DNA from 3 places in the Staphylococcus pasteuri genome. Region 3 is predicted to be linked to each of the others. Evidence: riboswitches for the same ligand, from Rfam matches in the RefSeq annotation. Region 3 holds a riboswitch; each other region holds the start of a gene.
The links. Region 3 has a riboswitch for S-adenosylmethionine ahead of Q4528_RS11925 (Na+/H+ antiporter NhaC family protein). Riboswitches for the same ligand answer to the same signal wherever they lie in the genome.

Region 1 (7,794 bases), on a different contig from region 3:
TATGAAGAAACTGGTGCTCATGCTATCGATATTAAATATATAGCACAATATAAAGTTGAAACAAATAGTAATATAGATTTTGTGAAAGATGTATATTTTATACAAGTTGATACGCTAAAAGAACAATCTGACTATCTAGAAACAGATGGTCCATGTTTATTTCAATCAGTTGAATCAATTCCCGATAATAAAAAAAGCTTTTTACTTAAAGATGATGCTATCTTGCATTGTTATGAAAGGGTGAAGACACTTGGATTTTATTAAAGTTAAAAAAATGCCAATAGAGATGAGGACACATCATTTTGATGAAATAACCTATCAAGTTGATCATCTTAATGTCAAAGCTTTAATGATGACACCTTATAAAAAAGTAAAACGCATTGTTATCTATTTGCGAGGTGGTAAAGGACAAGTAGGGCGTGTCAGAGCTGCAAGGCTAATGCAGTTTGCTAATGATGAAACTCTAGTTGTAGGTCCATATTATAGAGGTAACAATGGTAGTGAAGGCAAAGATGAATTTTATCGTGGAGATTTAAATGATGTCACTGAGCTCATTCGTTTACTGTATTCAAAGCATCCACAAGCCTTTATTCATATGATTGGTTTTTCACGTGGTGGTTTACAAGGATTATTAACTTTTCAAGACTTACCTGTAAATAGTTATATTATATGGGGTGGGGTATCTGATATTTATTTAATGTATGAGGAACGTGTTGATTTAAGAGGGATGTTAAGACGAATGGTTGGACATCCTATTAAAGATGCTCAAAATTATACTGATAGAGAGGCAATACATAATATTACGCCACAAAGTCCGCCAATACTTATTGTTCATGGTGGAAATGATAAGCAAGTTGGTATACATCAAGCTTATTATTTAGAACGACGCTTAAATGAGATTGGAGCAAACTTTGATACTTTTTATCAAATGAAAGAAGGACATGTACCACGCCCATTTGCTTTGAAAGAAACACTTGAATATATTCATCAATGGATGAATCAAATTGAAAATGATAAAGATAACGAAAGCGCAACAGAATGAATTTTCTGTCGCGCTTTTTACCATTATTTATTAAATGCACCTTTATCTGAAATATGTTCTACTTCAGAGCCGAATTTTTTGAAGTTTTCTTCAAAACGTTGAATTAAGTCATTAGCTTGTGCTTTATATTTTTCAGGGTCACTCCATGCATTAATTGGATTTAAGATAGTTTTAGGAACATCTTCTACTTCCACTGGAATATTTAATCCAAATGAAGCATCTTTAGTATATTCTGCATTTTTTAATTTACCTGAAATAGCCTGGTTAACCATTTGACGTGTATAATGTAAACTTATTCTTCTACCAACGCCATATTTACCCCCTGTCCATCCTGTGTTAACAAGGTAAACGTCAACTTCATGCTTATCAATTAATTCACCTAATAAATCAGCATAAACTGTAGGATGTAATGGTAAGAATGGTGCACCAAAGCAAGTAGAGAATGATGGTTCTGGTTCAGTAACGCCACGTTCTGTACCAGCTAATTTAGATGTGAATCCACTTAAGAAGTGATACATTGCTTGGTCTTTAGTTAATTTTGAAATTGGAGGAATGACACCAAAAGCATCCGCTGTTAAAAAGATAATTGTATTAGGATGAGCTGCTTTGGAAGGTAATACAATATTATCTATATGGTGAATTGGGTATGCCGCTCTTGTGTTTTCAGTGAATTTATTATCATCAAAATCAACCGTGCCATCATTTTTGACAACAGTATTTTCTAAAATGGTACCATATTTAATTGCATCGAAAATTTGTGGTTCTTTTTCTTTTGAAAGGTTGATTGCTTTAGCGTAGCAACCTCCTTCGATATTGAACACACCATTTTTATTCCAGCCGTGTTCGTCATCTCCAATTAATTTTCTATCAGGATCAGCTGATAATGTTGTTTTACCAGTACCTGATAAACCAAAGAATAATGCTACGTCACCTTTATTACCAACATTTGCTGAGCAATGCATACTCATAATATCTTGCATTGGTAATAAATAGTTCATAACTGAGAATATACCTTTTTTCATTTCGCCAGCATATTCAGTACCACCAATTAAAATGACTTTATGTTTGAATGAAACGATAACAAAAGTTTCTGTTTTTGTACCATCTACTTCTGGGTCAGCTTTAAAATGAGGTGCTGATACAATGGTAAAGTCTGATTTGATTGATTTAGCTTCTTCTTTTGATTCAGGACGTATAAACATATTATGTGCAAAAAGATTATGCCAAGCTAATTCATTAATTACAGTTAGTTTTAAGCGTGAATCTTTGTCACTTCCAGCGTAACCATTAAATACGTATAGTTCATCTTTCTTACCTAAATAATTTAATACTTTGTTATAAAGTTTTAAAAATGTTTCTTCATCTATCGGCTGATTAACGTCTCCCCAATCAACATTATCTCTATATGAAGGTTCTGTAACGATAAACTTATCTTTAGGTGAACGCCCAGTGTATTTACCGGTACTTGCATTAATAGCGCCCAACTCAGTAAGTTCACCTTCATTATTATCTAAGATTTTATTGTAAAGTTGAGTTGTAGATAATTGAAACTGTGTAGATGGTTTTTCTAATAATTGTTTGATTTTAATAGTTTCAGAGTATGTATCGATCGACATACTTAATCCCTCCAGATAGTTGTAATGTAAGCCTTTACATTTCAATAGTATAACATATTAAGTTAATTAATCCACCGTAAATTTTCATTAAAATAACTTAATTCTAAAATTGACATTAATTCGCTAATTATGTAGTATTAATTTTAACGGATTCTCTTATCCTGAGTGGTGGAGGGACATGGACCCAATGAAACCCAGCAACCTCTTTTTTGTATAGAAAAGAAAGGTGCCAAACCGTTTGCAGACCTATATTGTCTGAACGATAAGAGCGAATGGACGTATAAGAGCCTTCTCTCTATCTAGATACTAGTTAGCAGAAGGCTCTTTTATTTAGCTCAAATAAAAGAGAATTATCGTAATAAATTTTTAAAAGGAGCAAAACATGACTAACAATAAACGATTATTCACGTCAGAATCAGTAACTGAAGGACACCCGGATAAAATAGCCGATCAAGTTTCCGATGCCATTTTAGACGAAATTCTTAAAGATGACCCTAATGCGCGTGTAGCATGTGAAACAACAGTAACTACAGGTATGGCTTTAATTTCTGGTGAAATTTCAACAACAACTTATGTTGATATCCCTAAAGTAGTAAGAGAAACAATTAAAGAAATTGGTTACACACGTGCAAAATATGGTTATGATTCACAAACAATGGCTGTATTAACAGCAATTGATGAACAATCACCAGATATTGCGCAAGGTGTAGATAAAGCATTAGAATATCGCGATGATATTACTGAAGAAGAAATTGAAGCAACAGGTGCAGGAGATCAAGGTTTAATGTTTGGTTATGCAACTAACGAAACAGATACGTATATGCCTTTACCAATTTTCTTATCACACCAGCTAGCTAAACGTTTATCAGATGTTCGTAAAGATAAAATACTAGATTATTTACGTCCAGATGGTAAAGTTCAAGTAACAGTTGAATATGATGAAAATGACAAACCAAAACGTATTGATACAATTGTTGTTTCAACACAACATGCTGAAGATAAAACATTAGAAGACATTCAAAATGACATTAAAGAACATGTCATTTATCCTACTGTTCCAGAAAATTTACTAGATGATCAAACAAAATTCTATATCAATCCAACAGGAAGATTTGTAATTGGTGGACCTCAAGGTGATGCAGGATTAACAGGTCGTAAAATTATCGTTGACACTTATGGTGGATATGCTAGACATGGTGGAGGATGCTTCAGTGGTAAAGATCCAACTAAAGTAGACCGTTCTGCCGCATACGCAGCAAGATACGTTGCTAAAAATATTGTTGCAGCTGAATTAGCTGAACAATGTGAAGTACAACTTGCATACGCTATTGGTGTAGCTGAACCTGTGTCAATCTCAATTGATACATTTGGTACAGGTAAAGTCAGTGAAACAGAATTAGTAGAAGCAGTTAGAGAGAACTTTGACTTAAGACCTGCAGGAATTATTAAAATGTTAGAGTTGAAACAACCTATTTATAAACAAACTGCTGCATTTGGTCATTTCGGACGTACTGATGTTTTATTACCTTGGGAAAAATTAGATAAAGTCAACGTTTTGAAAGATTCAATAAACCAAGCCTAAAATAATTAAAATATTTGGGATAGGTAAAATATAATTAATTAAATTATAACGAAATGTCGAAAATATCATAGTTATGATTTATAATTGATTGTATTGATAATTTAAAAGGAGCGTTGATGTGATGAGTTTATCTTCACCCATTGGAATAGGATTAATCGTTGCAGTAGTGATTGCAATTATCTTTTTTGTTTTATTTTTAATCACGTTAAATAAAAAGAAAAAGATAAAGAAACAAACTGAAGAAGAATATCAACAAAAAGAACAAAACTTAAAAGCATCTCATGAGGAAACATTAGAAAAAGAACGTATAGAAAACAAAAAGACAGTCACTAAACAAAAAGAAGATTATGAAGCTACAGTAAGTAGTAAAGAAAGAGAAATTGATGCATTAAAATTATTCTCTAAAAATCATAGTGAATATGTTACAGACATGAGATTAATTGGTATTCGTGAACGTCTTGTTAATGAAAAGCGTATTCGCCCAGAAGATATGCATATAATGGCAAATATTTTCTTGCCAACTAATGAATTTAATAATATTGAAAGAATTAGTCACCTCGTATTAACACGAACTGGTTTATACATCATTGATTCTCAATTATTAAAAGGTCATGTTTATAATGGTATTAGTGGCGCACAATTTTCAGAGTTACCAACTATGAAACAAGTATTTAATACGCTAGATTTAGATAAATCTACGCCACAAACATTGGTATTAGATCAAAATGATGATCAAAAATCATTATCATTTGTTAACTATTCAGATAAAATTCAGCAAATACAACAATTAGCTGGAGATTTACAAAATAAATTGAATACTAAATACACACCAACTTCTATTTTATACTTTAATCCTAAAAATGAAGATGATGTAACGATTTCAAATTATGCTCAGAATAGTAATGTAAAAGTATTAGTTGGACCTGAACAACTTAACGAATTCTTTAATAAATTTGTATTCCATGGACGTATTCAATATAACGTCGATGATTTACAAGATATTATGGATAAAATTGAATCATTTAACTAATTATTTTAGCTAGTAGGGTGTATGACACTTTACTAGCTTTTTTATAATATTGAATTTTAATCATCGGATAAGGGTATAGATAATGTATAAATATTTTTATATGTAAGGAGTGAAAATCCATGGATAAAATTAAATTTTATAATGGTCATGAAATGCCAAGAGTAGGACTAGGTACGTTTAGAGTCGAAAATAATGATGATTGTACTAAGGCTGTTAAACATGCTATAGAGAATGGTTATAGAAGCATTGATACAGCAAAAGTTTACAGTAATGAAGAAAAAGTAGGACAAGGTATTAAAGAAGGATTAGAAACTACAGGTCTAAAACGAGAAGACTTATTTATTACTTCAAAATTATGGTTAGAAGATTTTGGTAGAACTAATGTAGAGGATGCGTATGAAGGTAGCTTAAAAAGATTAGGCTTAGATTATCTAGATTTATATTTAATGCACTGGCCAGGTACTAACGAAGCACTAATGATAGATACATGGCAAGGGATGGAAGATTTATATAAACAAGACCGTGTTAAAAATATCGGTGTAAGCAATTTTAATGTAGACCATTTTGAAGCACTACTAGCACAAGTATCAATAAAGCCTGTCATCAATCAAGTTGAATTTCATCCATATTTAACACAAAGTTCATTAAGACAATATATGGAAGTTCAAAATATTGTTATGGAATCATGGTCACCATTAATGAACGCACAAATTTTAGATGATGACACTGTTAATGCTATTGCAAAAGAAATTGATCAATCACCTGCACAAGTGATTATTCGTTGGAATTATCAACATGATGTAGTAGTTATCCCTAAATCAGTAACACCACATCGTATAGATGAAAATTTAGATATTCTAAACTTCAAACTTAACGAAGATCAAATGAATCGTCTTGACCAATTAAATGAAGATAGAAGAATTGGTCCTGATCCTGCAGAATTTAACGGACAATAAATTCAATTAAAGCCACGTTTCTCATAAAGAGGACGTGGCTTTAAAAGTATCTTCTTCTATTTTTTAAATAAGGTGATAAGCTAAATAACAGCTTAAGAATGATCCTATGAATTGAATAGTAGAATATACAATAAACAATGTAGGTTTGAATTTAGGTGATAACATTCCGACGAGTTCATTAGAGAGGGTAGAAAATGTAGTTAAACCTCCTAATATACCTGTGATTAAAAAAGGGTTTATCCATTGTATATGTAATGATAAACCAGATAGGGTACCAATGAATATACAACCTACAATATTAACTATAAGCGTACCTATTGGCAACACAGATTGAAACTGATTGAAATAGTTAGAAATACTAGCACGTAGAATTGCTCCAATACCTCCACCTAACATGACTAACAAAATTGTAGTAATCATAAACGTTCACCTAATTTCTTACCTAATAAACATAATAAAATACAAAGAATATAACTAATCACTGCATAAATAATTAATAACATCCAGTTTTGTTGATTGTACATTTGAACTAATTCAAATTGAAAAGTAGAAAATGTAGTTAAAGCTCCCATGAAACCTGTTGTTATAGCTTTTTTAAATAGGGGATGTGATTGAAATAATTTAATCGATAGTGCTGTGAAAAATCCCATTAAAAAAGCACCGATGATATTTGCTGTTAATGTACCTATTGGTAATTGGTGACCATGATTAAAAAATGATAATAAATATCTTAATAAAGCACCAAACGCACCACCTACAAAAATGTATAAATATTGCAAAGTAATAACTCCTTTAATAAACATTTACTCAAATAAATAAAAGAACCACTTCAATCTGAAATGGGTCTAACAAATAAAGTATACGTCAATAAATTTTAAGAAAGGAATCCGTAAGTATTTAATGACGACACAATATGAATAATAATCACAATAAGAATGATAAATGGTAATAGTTTACTACCAATTCTAATCCAACCTTGTTTGTCTCGTGAATGTTTAATGGATTTGTCCGCAAAAATGATTGAAATGATTAGAACAATGACATTAATGACACTACATGCAATAATTAATTTGACGAAAGAACCCAACACATTATTTAAAAATGGATTATTTGTATTAAAGAAAAAGCTTATCGCTAATAATAATAAAGTTATATAAAAGTAGAGTTTAGATTTTGACATGCGTAACCTCCTCGATGGATATCATTACAATATACTACCACTTTTTAGGATATGAGAATAGTATAAATGTATAGAAAATAAAATGTAAAATACAAAAATGCTTTTATATAGGCAAATAATTCGCTTACATTTCAAAAGCATGATATAAATTATTTATAAATGATTTGTTAACGAAAATAAAAACCAAAGATAAATCATATATGAATTTGATATTCAATACATTGGAAATCCAAATTTAGTATTGAAATTGAAGGAGGAATACATAGTGAGAAAACTAAATGTAGAAGTATTTGCGGATGGAGCAGATATCGAAGAAATGAAAGCTGCTTATAAAAATAAACAGGTTGATGGATTTACAACGAATCCTAGTTTAATGGCCAAAGCAGGA
Region 2 (7,794 bases), on a different contig from region 3:
TGTCGCTACCTTTTGTGCAATATTAAGCGCGAAGGCAGTCTTACCTACAGATGGACGTGCCGCTAATATAATCAAATCATTTCGGTTAAATCCTGCTGTCATTTGGTCTAAATCACGGTAGCCTGTTGGTATACCTGGTGTTTGACCACTATTTTGATCGAGTTCTTCCGCAGTTTCATACACTTTACCTAATACGTCTCTAATATCTTGAAAGCCATCACTCTCACGTGTGGATGACAATTCTAAAATACGTCGTTCCGCATCACTTAAAATAGTATCTAATTCTAATTCATCATTATATCCATCATTAGCAATACTATCTGCAGTTTGAATTAACTTACGTTTAAGCGCGTGTTTGAATACGATATCCGTATAATACTGAACGTTTCTTGTAGTAGGTACGTTTGTAGATAATTCTGCAAGATATTGCGGACCACCCGCTTCACTTAAACTTCCTTCAGTTGTAAGTTGATCCATCAACGTCACAACATCAATTTCTTTGTTATCTTCATTTAAGTGCATCATCGCACGGAAAATGTGTTGATGGGCGCCTCTATAAAATGACTCAGGAAGTAACACTTCCTGAGTTGTATTAATCAATTCTGGATCAATAATAATGGCACCTAAGACAGATTGTTCGGCTTCGTTGCTATGTGGCATTTGATTTTGCTCGTACATATTATCCATTATTGATCACACCTCTATTTCAATCCATCTTATTGTTCTACTGTATGCACACGAATTGTACCTTCAACTTCTTTATCTAATTTAACAGGTACGTTTGTATAACCTAATGTGTGGATACCTTGTGGTAAATCCATTTTACGTTTATCAAGTTTAATATCATGTTGATCTTTAAGTGCTTGAGCAATTTGTTTCGTACTTACTGAACCAAATAATTTGCCGCCTTCACCAGTTTTAGCAGATACTTCAACTTCGATATTTGCTAATTTTTCTTTTAATGCTTTAGCATCTTCAATCTCTTGTTGTCTATCTGCTTCAGCACGTTTATTTTGTTGTTCTAATTGTTTTAAGTTACCAGGAGTCGCTTCTACAGCGTAATTATTTTTTAATAAGAAATTATTTGCATAACCTACTGGTACATCTTTAACTTCGCCTTTTTTACCTTTACCTTTAACATCTTGTGTAAAAATTACTTTCATGCGTTTTCACTCCTACTCATTTGTTCTGTTATAGCTTGTTGTAATTGTGCGATAGCCTCTTCAACTGAGACACCTTTTAATTGAGTCGCTGCGTTAGTTAAGTGTCCACCGCCACCTAAGGCTTCCATAGTTAACTGAACGTTAACAGCACCTAATGAACGGGCAGATATACCAACTAAATTATCTTCACGTTTCGCGACTACATAAGAAGCTTCTATACCTTCTAAACTTAACAACTCATCGGCTGCTTGTGCAACTGTAACAGGATGATAAATCTTATCGTCAGATCCATGGGCAATTGCAACGCCATTATCTTGTACTTCTACTGTTCTAATTAATTCAGAACGATTAATGTACGTATCGACATCATCTTTTAAGAAGTGTTGCGTTAAGATTGTATCTGCACCATGAGCACGTAAATAGCTTGCCGCATCAAACGTTCTTGAACCTGTACGTAATGTAAAGTTACGTGTATCGACAATAATACCAGCATACATTACTGTTGATTCAAGTCTTGTTAAGCGTTGTTCTGTTGGTTGATATTCTAATAACTCTGTTACAAGTTCTGCTGTTGAACTTGCGTAAGGTTCCATATATACCAATAAAGGATTAGAAATAAAGCTTTCGCCTCGTCTATGGTGATCAATGACTACTTTACGGTTAGCTTTGTTTAATACATTTTCATCTAAAACCATTTCTGGTTTATGTGTATCAACGACAACGACTGTTGTTTTCGAAGTCATCATGTCCCATGCATCATCTGACGTAATGAAACGTTCTTTAAGTTCTGGTTTCTTGTCAATTTCATCCATAACACGACGCAATGTTGGGTCGATATCTGATTCATTTAACACAACATATGATTCTAAGTTATTCATTAATGCAAATCTAGATACACCGATTGCTGCGCCTATAGCGTCTAAGTCTGGTCGTTTATGTCCCATAACGATAACTTTATCGCCTTCAGTTAAGATATCTTTTAATGCATGTGAAATAACTCGCGCTCTTACACGTGTACGTTTTTCCATTGGGTCAGTTTTACCACCATAGAAACGTACGTTACCGTTCATATTTTTAATAGCAACTTGGTCACCACCACGGCCTAATGCTAAGTCTAAGCCTGATTGTGATAATTCACCAAGGTCAATAAGATTTTCAGTACCTTCACCAACACCTATACTTAATGTAAGCTGGGCGCGGTAGCCGACACTTTTTTCACGTAATTGACTTAGAATATTGAAATTTGAGTTTTCAATTTCTGCTAAAATCTTTTGGTTTAAATATGCTACGAATTGATCTGAATTATAACGTTTAAAGAAGATACCATATTCTGAAGTCCATCTGCTGATTACTCGTGTAACCATAGAGTTAATTTCAGAACGTTGTGTATCGTTCATATTTTGTGTGATTTCATCGTAGTTATCTAAGAATAATGTCATGATAATTGGTTTAGAATCTTCATATAACTGATTTGTTTGTACCTCTTCTGTAATATTAAAGAAGTATAAACAATGTTCATTATCAGAATAACGTACTCTGAAATGATAATTTTCGTGTTCAATTTCAATTTCTTGAACTTTCTCTAATTGCTTTAAAATATTGGGAAATACTTCATTAACCGATTCTGAAATCACGTTTGTTGTTAGATGTTCAGACATAAATTGGTTAACCCATTCAATATGGTCATTTTCATCTAATACAATCATCCCGATTGGCAAGTGTTTAATTGCCTTATTACTACTCGTTGTAATATGGCCACTTAAATCATCCACGTAATTGTCCATTTTCATAAAAGCTTGTCTCAACAAGAATCCACTAGCAATCAACATCACTAGTAGTACTCCTGCCGCTATACCTGCGATAATTTGGTTAAATATAAACCAAACGACGACTAAGGCAATGGCTGTTAATGCCATTACAATAAAAGGTATGAGCAAAGCTTTTTTAGTGGATTGACGGTTCATTTTTCCACCTCTCATCACTTTTTATTATTATTGTTATTCATTAGTTGTTTTAAATTAATACATAAATCAATGACACCAATTAATCCTACAATGTGTGTCATAGGTGTTAATAATGTTCCTAAAATCATTAATATAACTGTTACTACATTCGGTAATCGTTTCGCTTTCCCGAAGAAATGAATGACGCTCATCCCTTGAATGTACATCACTAATGATAACACAACTTCAAAGTTCAAAACGATACTCTGGAAAGTATTTGGTTGAGTCGCAAACATCACGCAAATTAAATCAATAATATAGATTGTTAATAGCGTACGATTCATTTGCCAAGCAAATAATGGCTTGAATATAGGCGTCGCTACTTTGAATTTACGTAGGATTGGAAATGTTATAATCAGATTAATTAAAACGATAAGGAAAACGATAATAATGAGATAACTTGGGAGTTGGACCGTCATTTTGCGGATGCTTTCTTCAAGCATCTGTCTATAATCAGCATTTGCTCCACTTGTTAATAAAACGTTATGTACGGTTTCTTTAACAGGGTTAACTAATGCGGTTGCTCTTGGTATTTTTTCAAATACTTGTAATAACATGAATCCTATCAATGTCATTAAGCTTAGAGATACCGTTGTTACATATAAAATTCTTTCTTTTGTTGCTCTTTCCTTAAGTAATTGTCCAATGATTAAACTTGTTAAAATCACTAGAACCATGATACTTAAGACGAATGTATTACCTAATAAGGTTGTAATTATAACTGTTACTAAAGCACTAATTCCAAATGATTGAATAGATTTATTCCATAACACGACACCTGGGATTGTTGCAAATAAACATAAAATTAAGCCGAGAATAGGTAATACATGTGTTACTAAAGCTACTATTGCTAATACTAAAGTCCCTATAATAGTTGCTTTAGGTTGTATTTTTGAAAACACACACGCCACTCCCATACTTTTTTTGACTATAACTACTATTTTAACCTCTTTGAAAAAAATAAACAATAAAGTACTATAGTCATTTACGAAGGGTGATTTCTCGCATGCTTCCTATTAAAAATATTTATTCTAATTACTACTTCAAGTTAGTTAACTAACGTCTTATTTGTTTTAAATTTAAAAAGTAATATAGATTAGGTGCCCAAGTTTCAAAGTTTAGTAAAAAGCCATCATGTCCAACATTATCTGGTACGAAAATGTGACGATGATATTTAAATCGTTGCCCGGCAGCTAACACTTGGTCGTCAGGGTATAATAAATCATCAATAAATCCCATTGTTAAGACTTTAGTATCTAGTGATTTGAACACTTCATCAACATCATCTCTACCTCTATCAATATTATGACTATCTAAGACATCTAGCAGTGTTAAATAGCATGATAAATCAAATGATTCTTTGAATTTATCTCCTTGATGTTGTTGGTAATTGACAACTTCTTCTGGAGTGAATCGCTGATCATAACTTTTCGAAGAACGATAAGTTAAGAATCCTAATTGACGAGCAATACTTAAACCTTCCTTGCCTCCGATATGAATGGCTTGTCTTGCAATTTCATTAAATGCTCGACTATATGATGACGTTTTTTCAGTAGCGGCTAGTATGACCGCTTTATTCACTGGAAAACGTTGATTATAAAGAAATTCTAACGCTTGCATACCACCTAAGCTTCCACCAATCAATATATCAATTTTATTAAATCCTAATGCTGCTATCCCTTTTTCAAGGGCACGAACTATATCTCTTAATGTTAAATGATTAGGAAAGTGCTTATCGTTAAATTTTGAACTTGAACCAAACGGACTGCCAATGACGTTAAATGTTAAAAATTGATAATCATTAATTGGCATATATCCACCATCAATAATTTCACGCCACCAACCTGGATTGTCATTAGTACCATATGTTAAATGATTACCAGTTAGCGCATGACAGATTAGTGCTAATGGTTGTCCAGGATAACCTACATGTTCATATCTTAGTTTCAAATCTTGTATTGTTTCTCCTGACTCAGTCGTGAATTCGCCTAAATGTAATGTATCAACAATATAATTCGACATATATCAATCCATCCTCCTTTAAATAAAAAAGCTTCTTACTCTTTGAAAAGTAAGAAGCGGTTCAGTACTTATCATTCGAGTAATCGTTGGTTTTAGCACCGTACTCTTAATATTTGTAGCCGGTTGCTGAAGCGTCTACGGGCCAAGTCCCTCAACTTCTCTGAATAAGGTTTTATGATTAAGTTTTTAAGAAAAACGATAATTATCAAAATATTCTAATTACTTAAAGTTTAACTAACTCGAATTTGAAATTCAATATGATACGAAGAAAATGTTAAATAAAATATCTTAAAATCGCTATAAAGACAATACCACCTAAAATAGTCCAAGTTAGACTTCTCGTTAAAATTGCTAAAAGTACTGTAGGTATAAGAGCAATAATGAATGGAATATTTAAAGTGTATCCTACACTACCCTCATGTTGTTGAATGATGCCGTCTAAAACGAGTGCTGTAAAAAGTGTAATAGGAATAAATGAAAGCCATCGTATCACAACATCTGGCAAACTAACTCGTGAAATCATCATAAATGGAATAATTCTAACCAATAGTGTAACTACACCACATAATATGATTACAACTAACATATGCGTATCTGTCATCATCTATCCATCACCACCCCAAGTGCAGAAGCGACCACTGCTGAAATAATAATCGCTACATATGATGGCATAACAAAGCTTAACGCTAGCATCATCACAATAACGAATAAAATTAAAACAAGATAAATATTAATTTTAGATTTCTTAACCGATTCAAATTGAGCGATACCTAAGAAGACGAACATAGCAGTAATAGCAAAGTCTAATCCTAACATTTCTGGGTTTGAAATATATTTTCCAAAGAGCGCCCCAACCACACATGAAAATGTCCAAAATAAATATGCAGTAATATTTAATCCATGTAACCATCGATCATTAATTGATTCTCCCTTTAAATACGGCGTGATGGCAACACCAAATGTTTCATCGGTTACGAGTGACCCTAAACCAACTCTATTCCATAAACTATAAGATTTATAATTGGGCGCTAAAGTCATACTCAATAGAAACATGCGTGAATTCACAATAAATGTTGTTAATACTATCGCAGTTATAGGTGTACCTGCAATTACTAAAGCACAAATAATAAATTGAGCAGCACCTGCATAAATAATTAAACAAAGTAAAATAATTTCTAACAAACTAAACTTTTGAGATGCGGCAACAATTCCAAACGAAATACCTACGCCTGCATATCCAAATAAAGTTGGAATACATTCTTTCACGCCTTGTCTAAATGTGAGATGTGTCATATATGTATGTGTCGCCCCCTTTTTCATTCTATTTATAAGATCGTAAATAATAAATTCAAGTCTAATATACAATTCACAAAACGGCAATATTTTTAGACTACTGTATGTGTGACGTTAGACAAACTTCCGTTTAAAACCGTTGTCATTACAACGTTTAATATATGACAGAATTTTCAATAAATATTTAGACTTACCCGCATATAATTACAGATATTTTTTTAAATTTAATGCTCCCCTACCCTGCTTCATATATAAAATGGCATAAAAAAATACGTGGCAATGATGGCTCTTCATTACCACGCATGTTTACTATTTATTCGCAAACAATCTTATTATTTAGTTGGCTTTTGAATGTGAGTTTTACCACCCATGAATGGTACTAAGGCTTCAGGGATTGTTACAGTACCATCTTCATTTTGGTAGTTCTCAACGATTGCTGCGAATGTACGACCTACAGCTAAACCACTACCATTTAACGTATGCGCTAATTCAGGTTTAGCTGCATTATCACGTTTGAAACGGATATTTGCACGACGTGCTTGGAAATCAGTACAGTTTGAGCAAGAACTAATTTCTTTGTAATCATTGTAGCTTGGTAACCATACTTCTAAGTCATATGTTTTACTAGCACTGAATCCGATATCTCCAGTACAAAGAATCACACGACGGTATGGTAAACCTAATTCTTCTAAGATAGCTTCAGCGTTTGATGTCATTTCTTCTAAAGCATCCCAAGAATCTTCAGGTTTTTCGAAACGTACCATTTCAACTTTATCGAATTGGTGTAAACGAATTAAACCTCTTGTATCTCTACCAGCTGAACCCGCTTCACTACGGAAACATGCAGATTGTCCAGTGAATTTTTCAGGTAATACACCTGGTTGAATAATTTCATCACGGTAGAAGTTAGTTAAAGGTACTTCAGCAGTTGGGATTGTGTATAATCCTTCTTTTTCTACTTTAAATAAGTCTTCTTCGAATTTAGGTAATTGTCCTGTACCAAACATAGTATCAGAGTTAACTAATTGAGGAACCATCATTTCAGTGTAACCATGTTGAGTTGTATGTTTAGTAATCATATAGTTCATTAAAGCACGTTCTAATTGTGCGCCATCTCTTGTTAAGTATACGAAACGTGCACCAGAGATTTTAGCAGCACGATCAAAATCAGCCATTTTAAGATCTTCTACGATATCCCAGTGAGCTTTAGCTTCAAAATCAAATTCACGTGGTGTACCCCATTTTTTAACTTCAATATTTTCTTCATCTGAATCACCTTGAGGTACATCATCATTGATAAGGTTAGGAATACG
Region 3 (7,794 bases):
ATCATTTTCATCATAAACCAGATGTTCAAACGATTCTCTAACCTGTGGTACAGACATTCCTACTACCACTTGAACACTTTTACCACTTTTAACTAGACCGTGAGCCATTTGATTATGTGTAAAATAACTACTATCTTCTACTTTATTTTCATCTTTCACAGTTAAACGTAATCGAGTTGTACAGTTAGTCACATCTTTAATGTTCTCTTTACCGCCTAAACCATCTAAATAATATGCTGCTTTATCATCATACTCATTCCCAGTTGACGTATGTTTTGTAGCATCTTCTTGTCCTTTTTTCTCTTTATAATCTTGTTTAGAGAATAGTTTAACTTCTTCTTCATTTTTGCGTCGTCCAGGTAATGGAATATCAAATTTTAATATTAAGAATCTGAATAAAACATAATATATACCTACGAATATAAGTCCTATTACCACTTGAATCACATACGTCATCCAGTGTTCTTTACCAAGTGGTATCCAATTAGTAGCTAAGAAATCTAGGACGCCACCACCCATATTACCAACTAAACCGAAACCGTACATAATTGTATCCATTGTTGCAGCTAACAATGCGTGTAATACGAATAAGAATGGTGCGATAAATAAGAATGTAAATTCTAAAGGTTCAGTAATACCTGCTACAACAGCTGTTAATGTTGCAGGTATTAATAAAGCTGCTACTTTTTTACGGTTTTCTTTAGGTGTTGTTGAATACATAGCTAATGCAATACCTAAACAACCAAATACTTTACCATTTCCTTGTAGCATAAAGCCATATGGAAATTGTTCTTTTAATGGTTTACTGCTTTCGGCAAATTGATTTAAATGTTGTAACCATTCCGCTTTAAGTCCATGATTCACGACTACTGGTCCAACTTCAATTGGTGCATAAATAAAGTGATGTAAGCCAGTAGGTATTAATACCCTTTCTAAGAAGTGGTATAACCATACTCCTACATAGCCTGAACCAATAATAAAATGTTGGATAGATGCAATACCATTTTGAATAGTTGGCCATACTACGCAAGTAATTGCAGCAACAGGTAACATCACAAAGAAAGAAATCGTTACTACAAATGTTAGACCTTGGAACACACCTAACATTTCTGGTAAACGTTTACTATAGTAGCGATTATGTATCCAAGTAATGATCCCTGAAATGATAATACCACCTAAAATATTAGTATCTAATGTCTCGATACCCGCTATTGCTTTTAATCCAGTAACATTTTCTACACCTTTTTCCAAGTTAGCACCAAATGTATGTGGCCACTGCGTTAATATCGCATTGATAAATGTATTAAACATTAAATAGCCCATTAATGCTGCTAGTGCGGCATGACCTGGTGCTTTTTTAGCTAATGATAGTGGTAATCCTACTACAAATACGATTTCCATATGATTGAAAATAACCCAACCACCAGATTCTATCACTGACCAAAATTTAAACCAAAACGTATGTTGATCTGCTAAACCACCCATTATAGTAGGATTTTTAAATAAAGTTGCAAATCCAAGGACAATACCAAAGAAAGCAAACATTAATACCGGCACAATCATTGCGCTACCAAATCGTTTGATTGCATTCATTATAATAACCTCCACATCCCAATGTCGTTTTATTCGTATCAAACCTCGTATTTATAAACAAGGTGTCACCGAAATATCTTATATCTAATATATAGTAAACGCTTACATACTCTCAATGTCATTGACGAATTTTGAAAGTATTTTGTATAATCAGATTATGTTTTCATATGATGAAAATTTTTTCAACATTAATAAACGAGGTGTCATCATGATTTTAGATGAACGAGTTAATATGAATTTTAATCAACTTAATGACAACGATTTGCAAATTGCACATTTCGTTAATAACCATATAGATTTATGTAAAAATTTAAAAATACAAGACTTATCTCAACACACACATGCATCTAATGCGACTATTCACCGCTTCACGCGTAAATTGGGGTTTGATGGTTATAGTGATTTCAAATCATTTTTGAAGTTTGAAAGTGAAAAGAAAAATCAGTTACCATCTGACTCTATTGAATCTTTTAGACAAGAAATTGAAAATACATTTAGTTATTTAGATAGAATTGATTATGAGTTATTAACAAATAAAATGAACGAGGCTGGAACAATATACTTATATGGTACAGGGCGAGCACAAATGAATGTGGCTGAAGAAGCACAACGTATCTTATTAACTATGCACAAAAATATTATTATTCTCCATGATGTTCATGAATTAAAGATGGTTTTAAACAAAACAGTGCCTCAAGACCTGTTCTTCATCATTTCTTTATCAGGCGAAACATTTCAACTGAAAGAAGTAACTCAGCTATTAAAATTACGCCAAAAATACTTTATATCAGTAACAACGATGAAAGATAATACATTAGCCCAGCAAGCCGATTATAATGTTTATGTATCTAGTAATACTTTTTATTTAAATGATGGCACTGATTATTCTAGTTTTATCAGTTATCATATTTTCTTTGAAACATTACTTCGAAAATACAATGAACGTAAAGAAAAAGAAGAACTCAAATAAAAAAACGCAAGCATCGGTAACCTAAATGTTTAGGTTAAACCAATTTGCTTGCGTCTTTTTAATTATTTTTTTGTTCTTCAATTTCTTCTAATACAGTATTCATTTTATCAAACATTAATTCGAAACCATGTGCTGTAGAGTCATGATATTCTTTCTTTTTCTGTTTGTACTCAAGATTAGTCAATCTTCTTTCACGTTCAATATAAGATTGGTAATAGAAAAACATTTGTGTGCCACCTGATTCACGTTCGAAGAATTCAACTTCAATAATATCTTCTTCGTTACTTAATCCAGGCATACCAATAGTCATTTTGACAAATTCATCCATCACTAATTCTTCATAAGTACCTTCAATAATATTTTGCTTACCATTTCTACTATCTACAATGCGGTACTTACCGCCTTCTTGAACGTCAGCTTCAAATGATTTATTAGTACGTTTAGACGTCATAAACCATTGTTTTAAAATATCTTCTTTTGTCCAAGCTTCATAAATAGTTTCAGGTGAATATTTAAATAAACGTTCAATATCAATTTCTACATATTCATTTTCCACATTATACTTTGCCACTATATGTCACCTACTTTCACTCTTATTTCTATTCTAACGTATTTACTCAAACTTCCAAACATTTATCCTTAAAAATGCTTAATCTTTGATACATTTAATCTAATTTACCATTAAACTCTATTATTTAAACATCTCTATATAGAAACTAAAGATAACATTATTTTCATATCAATCATTTAAAAATCCGAGACTTAGTTTAGTCTCAGATTTATATTAAAATATGATTCATTAGTCAACATTTACGCTATCTTTTTTTTAATTTCGGATAACCAAAGATGATTGCTATTAATCCACAAATACCTAACATAATCGGATAAATACTATAAGGTACTAGTAAAAATGGTGAAATGCCTGCTACACCAGCAGCAGAAATAACTTGTGGACTATATGGTAATAACCCTTGGAAACAACCTCCAAATATATCTAATATACTTGCTGATTTACGTGGATCAACATCATATTCATCAGCAATATTTTTGGCTAATGGTCCTGACATAATAATTGAAATCGTATTATTAGCAGTTGATATATCTGCAACACTGACTAAACTAGCAATACCTAATTCCGCGCCTCGTTTAGATCTTACTCTGTCTCTAACGAAATTGAGCAACCAATCAATCCCGCCATTATGTTGTATCAGACCGACTAAACCACCAATAAGTAAAGCAATCATTGCAATATCTTCCATTCCGATAATACCTTTGGATACTGCATTCAATAAACCTTTCCATCCGAAAGAGCCGTCGATAAGGCCAATCATTCCAGATAAAACTGTCCCACCAATCAGAACAATAATAACATTAACGCCCACTAGTGCTAATATCAGTACAAGTAAGTACGGAATGACTTTAACTAATTGGAAATCATAACTTTTAGTATGATCCATGGAAATTCCATTCGTTAATAAAAATAGAATAATAATTGTTAAAATCGCACCTGGTAATACAATTCTAAAATTGACTTTAAATTTATCTTTCATCTTTGTATGTTGCGTACGTACTGCTGCAATCGTTGTATCTGAAATCATAGAAAGGTTATCTCCGAACATCGCACCGCCAACTACTGTTGCCATTGCTAGTGCTGCTGATACGTCAGTAGCTTGTGCAAAACCAAATCCAACAGGCGCAATCGCTGCAACTGTTCCAACTGAAGTACCCATAGAAATAGAAACAAACATACAAATGATAAATAAACCTACAATGATTAAGTTTTCAGGAATAAGTGACAAACCAAGATTAACAGTTGAACTCACGCCTCCCATTTTCTCTGTAGTCGTTGAGAAAGCGCCTGCCAAAATAAATATAAGCATCATCAAAATAATATTTGAATGTCCTGCGCCTTTAGTAAACACTTCAACTTTTGTAGCAAATTTTTCTTTACGATTCATTAACAAAGCTACGATAACAGTTATTGTAATCGCTACATTTAAAGGCATAGTGGTGAAATCTCCTGAAATAATACCTACACCTAAAAATAACAACATAAATAATAATAAAGGAAATAACGCCCAAGCATTACCCTTCTTAGTTTTTTCCATAATTAGACCTACTTCCTATATTAATAAAAAATACCTCTTTTCTAATTATTTAAGAAAAGAGGTTTGCCTTCAATTACTATCCCCTTATCTTCAAACCTCAATTGGTTTCTGGAATTGGCACATGATTATATGTTGCCGAAGCTTCATAGGGCCAGTCCCTCCACTTCTCTAGATAAGTGATTTGCATTTAAATTTTACGTTACAAGATAATTCCAATAACGTCAATCATAAATTATAATTTCGTCGTAAAGTATTTATCATAGATAATTAATCCTATTGCTACTAATAATAGTAATCCAACGGCTATACCAAAGACAATCCACCATTTTAGATAAAGTGAGATTATCATAGCTATAATAGAAATAATGGTAACGATTATGGCTACTATTTTAAGTTGACGTTCAAGTTTTTCAGAAATGACTTTATACTCATGATTAGATTTTTTTAACGTTTGTTCATCGATTTTTAATTTAGTTTCTAAAAAGTAAATGAATGAAGATGCTAATAATAATAGTAAAAACCCAATCCAAGGGTTTGCGCTTTGTAATAAAGCTACTGAAGCAAAACCTATATAAAAAATCCCTGCAATACAACCTAATAATCGATCTATGATTGGACTAATCCATATCTTGTTATGTTTAATATTTCGATTTACAAAATATAAATTCTTCAATATATTGCTAATAACGAATATTGGTACTACTAAAAAGAAAAACCATTTAAATGATGGGAAGAATGGAATAAAACTTATACCTATAACTAATGCAATAAAAGGAATTAATCTAATGATTTGATCTTTATTCATATAGTGTGCTCCTTTATATTTAAAAGATATTTATACAACTAACTAATCACTTTCCCCTATTATTTCTGATTACTGTAATTAAAGTTAAAGCACTTTACATAATTTTATTATTTATTTTGTATTGTAATTATACATTATTCGCATTTAATTTCCAAATTCATTTTGAATTTATTTAATTTAAACTATATGTTAAACATAAAAAAGTCGATAAAGCATCTTAGCTTTATCGACTTAAATTTCAATTATCCATTTAAAATTTCTAATCTATTTGAATGCCGCCTGTGACACCAAACACTTGTCCAGTTGTATAACTAGATTCTTCTGCAGCTAGTAAAACATAAGTACCAGATAATTCAACTGGTTGACCTGCTCTACCTAATGGGGTTTGTTGACCAAATTCAGGAATATTAGATTGTGGTTGGCCTCCTGTAATTTGTAATGGAGACCAGAATGGACCAGGTGCGACGCAGTTAACTCGGATACCTTTAGGACCAAGTTCTTCAGATAAACTTTTAGTTAGTGAAATAATCGCTGCTTTTGAAGCGGCATAGTCGTGTAATATTGGGCTTGGATTGTATCCTTGTACAGATGATGTTGTAGTAATTGATGCACCTGGTTGTAAATAATCAAGTGCTTTTTGAACTGTCCAAAAGATTGGGTATACGTTAGTTTCAAATGTTTCTGCGAATGATTGTGTATCAAATCCTTTAATGTCATCATGATATTGTTGATGACCTGCCACTAAAGTTACATTATCCAATCCACCTAATTGTTCATAGGCTTCTGCGACCATGTCATAGTTAAATTGTTCATTTCTAACATCACCAGGGATAAGCACTGCTTGTTGTCCTGCTTCTTCAATGACGTGTTTAACTTCTTGTGCATCTTTCTCTTCACTTGGAAGATAATTAATTGCGACATCTGCACCTTCTTTAGCATAGGCTATAGCTGCTGCACGTCCAATAGCTGAGTCGCCACCTGTGACTAACACTTTAAATCCTTTTAATCTGTCATGACCTATATATGATGTTTCACCACAATCTGGCTCTGGTGTTAAATCACTTTGCAAACCAGGGAGTGATTGTTCTTGTTTTTCATATTCAGTTGTTTTAAATTTATTTCTTGGATCTTGTGCTGACATTTCAAAATCATCTCCTAATATCTATATGTTCTGTTTATACCCAAGTATATCTACTCTCTAATCATTTTTAATTTTTCTAAAATTTAATTTAATAAAAAACACAGTTACTATTGATTTCTTTTTAAAATACAATAGCAACTGTGTTAATTTTATTGATTTAGTAATTTTTTAACTAACTCTACAAAATATGAAGGAACCTTTTCCAATATACGTTCATCCGGATCAAATAGAGGATGATGTAAATCATATTCACTGTTTGAACCAATAAATGCAAATACACCAGGATAAATTTCAGTGTAGCCTGAGAAATCTTCTCCGATTGTCAGTGGCAAGTCCATAATTGAAACATTATAACCAACTGTTTCTGCCACTTCAATTGCGGTCTCTGTTAACTGATCATCATTAATAACAGTACCAGGCAATCTAGTATATTGGCATTCTACTTCTATATTAAATGTCTTCGCTAGGCCACTCGCTATATCTTTCATTCTTTGTTCAATATAATCTCGATGTTCAGGTTTAAATGATCGCACAGTTCCTTGTACATATGCATGATCTGCAATAACGTTCCATGTATTCCCACATGAAATTTCTCCAATAGTAACAACTGCGCTATCAAACGCAGATAAATTTCTACTTACAATTGTTTGTAGACTATTGATAAGCTGTCCTAATGCTACAGTTGGATCATTTCCTTGTTCAGGTTTAGCAGCATGTGCCCCTTTACCTTTAATTTTAAATTCAAATCGGTCGACAGCAGAAGTAATTGCTCCTTTTTTAATAGCAAATTCGCCTATATCCATTGTAGGATAATTATGAAAGCCTAAGACCGCTTTGACTCCATCTAATGCTCCTGTTTTAACTATTTTTCGAGCACCATAACCTAATTCTTCAGCAGGTTGAAATATAATTCTTACACGTCCGTTTAATTCATTTTCTTGTGCTTTTAATTGAGTTGCCACACCTAAAATACTAGCCATATGTATATCATGACCACAAGCGTGCATAACGCCTTCATTAGTAGAAGTAAATTCATGTTCTACTTGTTCATTAATTGGTAGCGCATCTATGTCTGTTCTGACAGCTATTAATTGCTCGCCTTGACCTACTTCAGCAACTAATCCAGTATCTAATGGTAAATCTAATATGGTAATGTCGTGTGCTTCTAAAATACGTT

Region 1: linked by a shared signal. The riboswitch ahead of metK (methionine adenosyltransferase) and the one ahead of Q4528_RS11925 (Na+/H+ antiporter NhaC family protein) in region 3 are both predicted to bind S-adenosylmethionine.
Region 2: linked by a shared signal. The riboswitch ahead of metX (homoserine O-acetyltransferase MetX) and the one ahead of Q4528_RS11925 (Na+/H+ antiporter NhaC family protein) in region 3 are both predicted to bind S-adenosylmethionine.

Annotation. Positions count from the first base shown of each region.
Region 1 is NZ_JAUOQO010000009.1:35,932-43,725, forward strand. Features, by position in the region: gene ytkD (RNA deprotection pyrophosphohydrolase) at 1-264, shown strand, start outside; gene Q4528_RS10465 (alpha/beta hydrolase family protein) at 251-1,042, shown strand; gene pckA (phosphoenolpyruvate carboxykinase (ATP)) at 1,066-2,658, opposite strand; SAM riboswitch class I at 2,812-2,927, shown strand; gene metK (methionine adenosyltransferase) at 3,041-4,240, shown strand; gene Q4528_RS10480 (nuclease-related domain-containing protein) at 4,362-5,270, shown strand; gene Q4528_RS10485 (aldo/keto reductase) at 5,390-6,226, shown strand; gene Q4528_RS10490 (fluoride efflux transporter FluC) at 6,290-6,646, opposite strand; gene crcB (fluoride efflux transporter CrcB) at 6,643-7,005, opposite strand; gene Q4528_RS10500 (hypothetical protein) at 7,101-7,406, opposite strand; gene Q4528_RS10505 (transaldolase) at 7,672-7,794, shown strand, end outside.
Region 2 is NZ_JAUOQO010000004.1:118,184-125,977, forward strand. Features, by position in the region: gene dnaB (replicative DNA helicase) at 1-687, opposite strand, end outside; gene rplI (50S ribosomal protein L9) at 717-1,163, opposite strand; gene Q4528_RS05595 (DHH family phosphoesterase) at 1,160-3,127, opposite strand; gene Q4528_RS05600 (YybS family protein) at 3,142-4,083, opposite strand; gene metX (homoserine O-acetyltransferase MetX) at 4,223-5,188, opposite strand; SAM riboswitch class I at 5,254-5,359, opposite strand; gene Q4528_RS05610 (branched-chain amino acid transport AzlD family protein) at 5,463-5,792, opposite strand; gene Q4528_RS05615 (AzlC family ABC transporter permease) at 5,789-6,481, opposite strand; gene serS (serine--tRNA ligase) at 6,814-7,794, opposite strand, start outside.
Region 3 is NZ_JAUOQO010000014.1:97-7,890, forward strand. Features, by position in the region: gene Q4528_RS11910 (alpha-glucoside-specific PTS transporter subunit IIBC) at 1-1,593, opposite strand, end outside; gene Q4528_RS11915 (MurR/RpiR family transcriptional regulator) at 1,802-2,563, shown strand; gene Q4528_RS11920 (SRPBCC family protein) at 2,622-3,134, opposite strand; gene Q4528_RS11925 (Na+/H+ antiporter NhaC family protein) at 3,379-4,671, opposite strand; SAM riboswitch class I at 4,753-4,850, opposite strand; gene Q4528_RS11930 (hypothetical protein) at 4,904-5,476, opposite strand; gene Q4528_RS11935 (SDR family oxidoreductase) at 5,736-6,617, opposite strand; gene Q4528_RS11940 (amidohydrolase) at 6,767-7,794, opposite strand, start outside.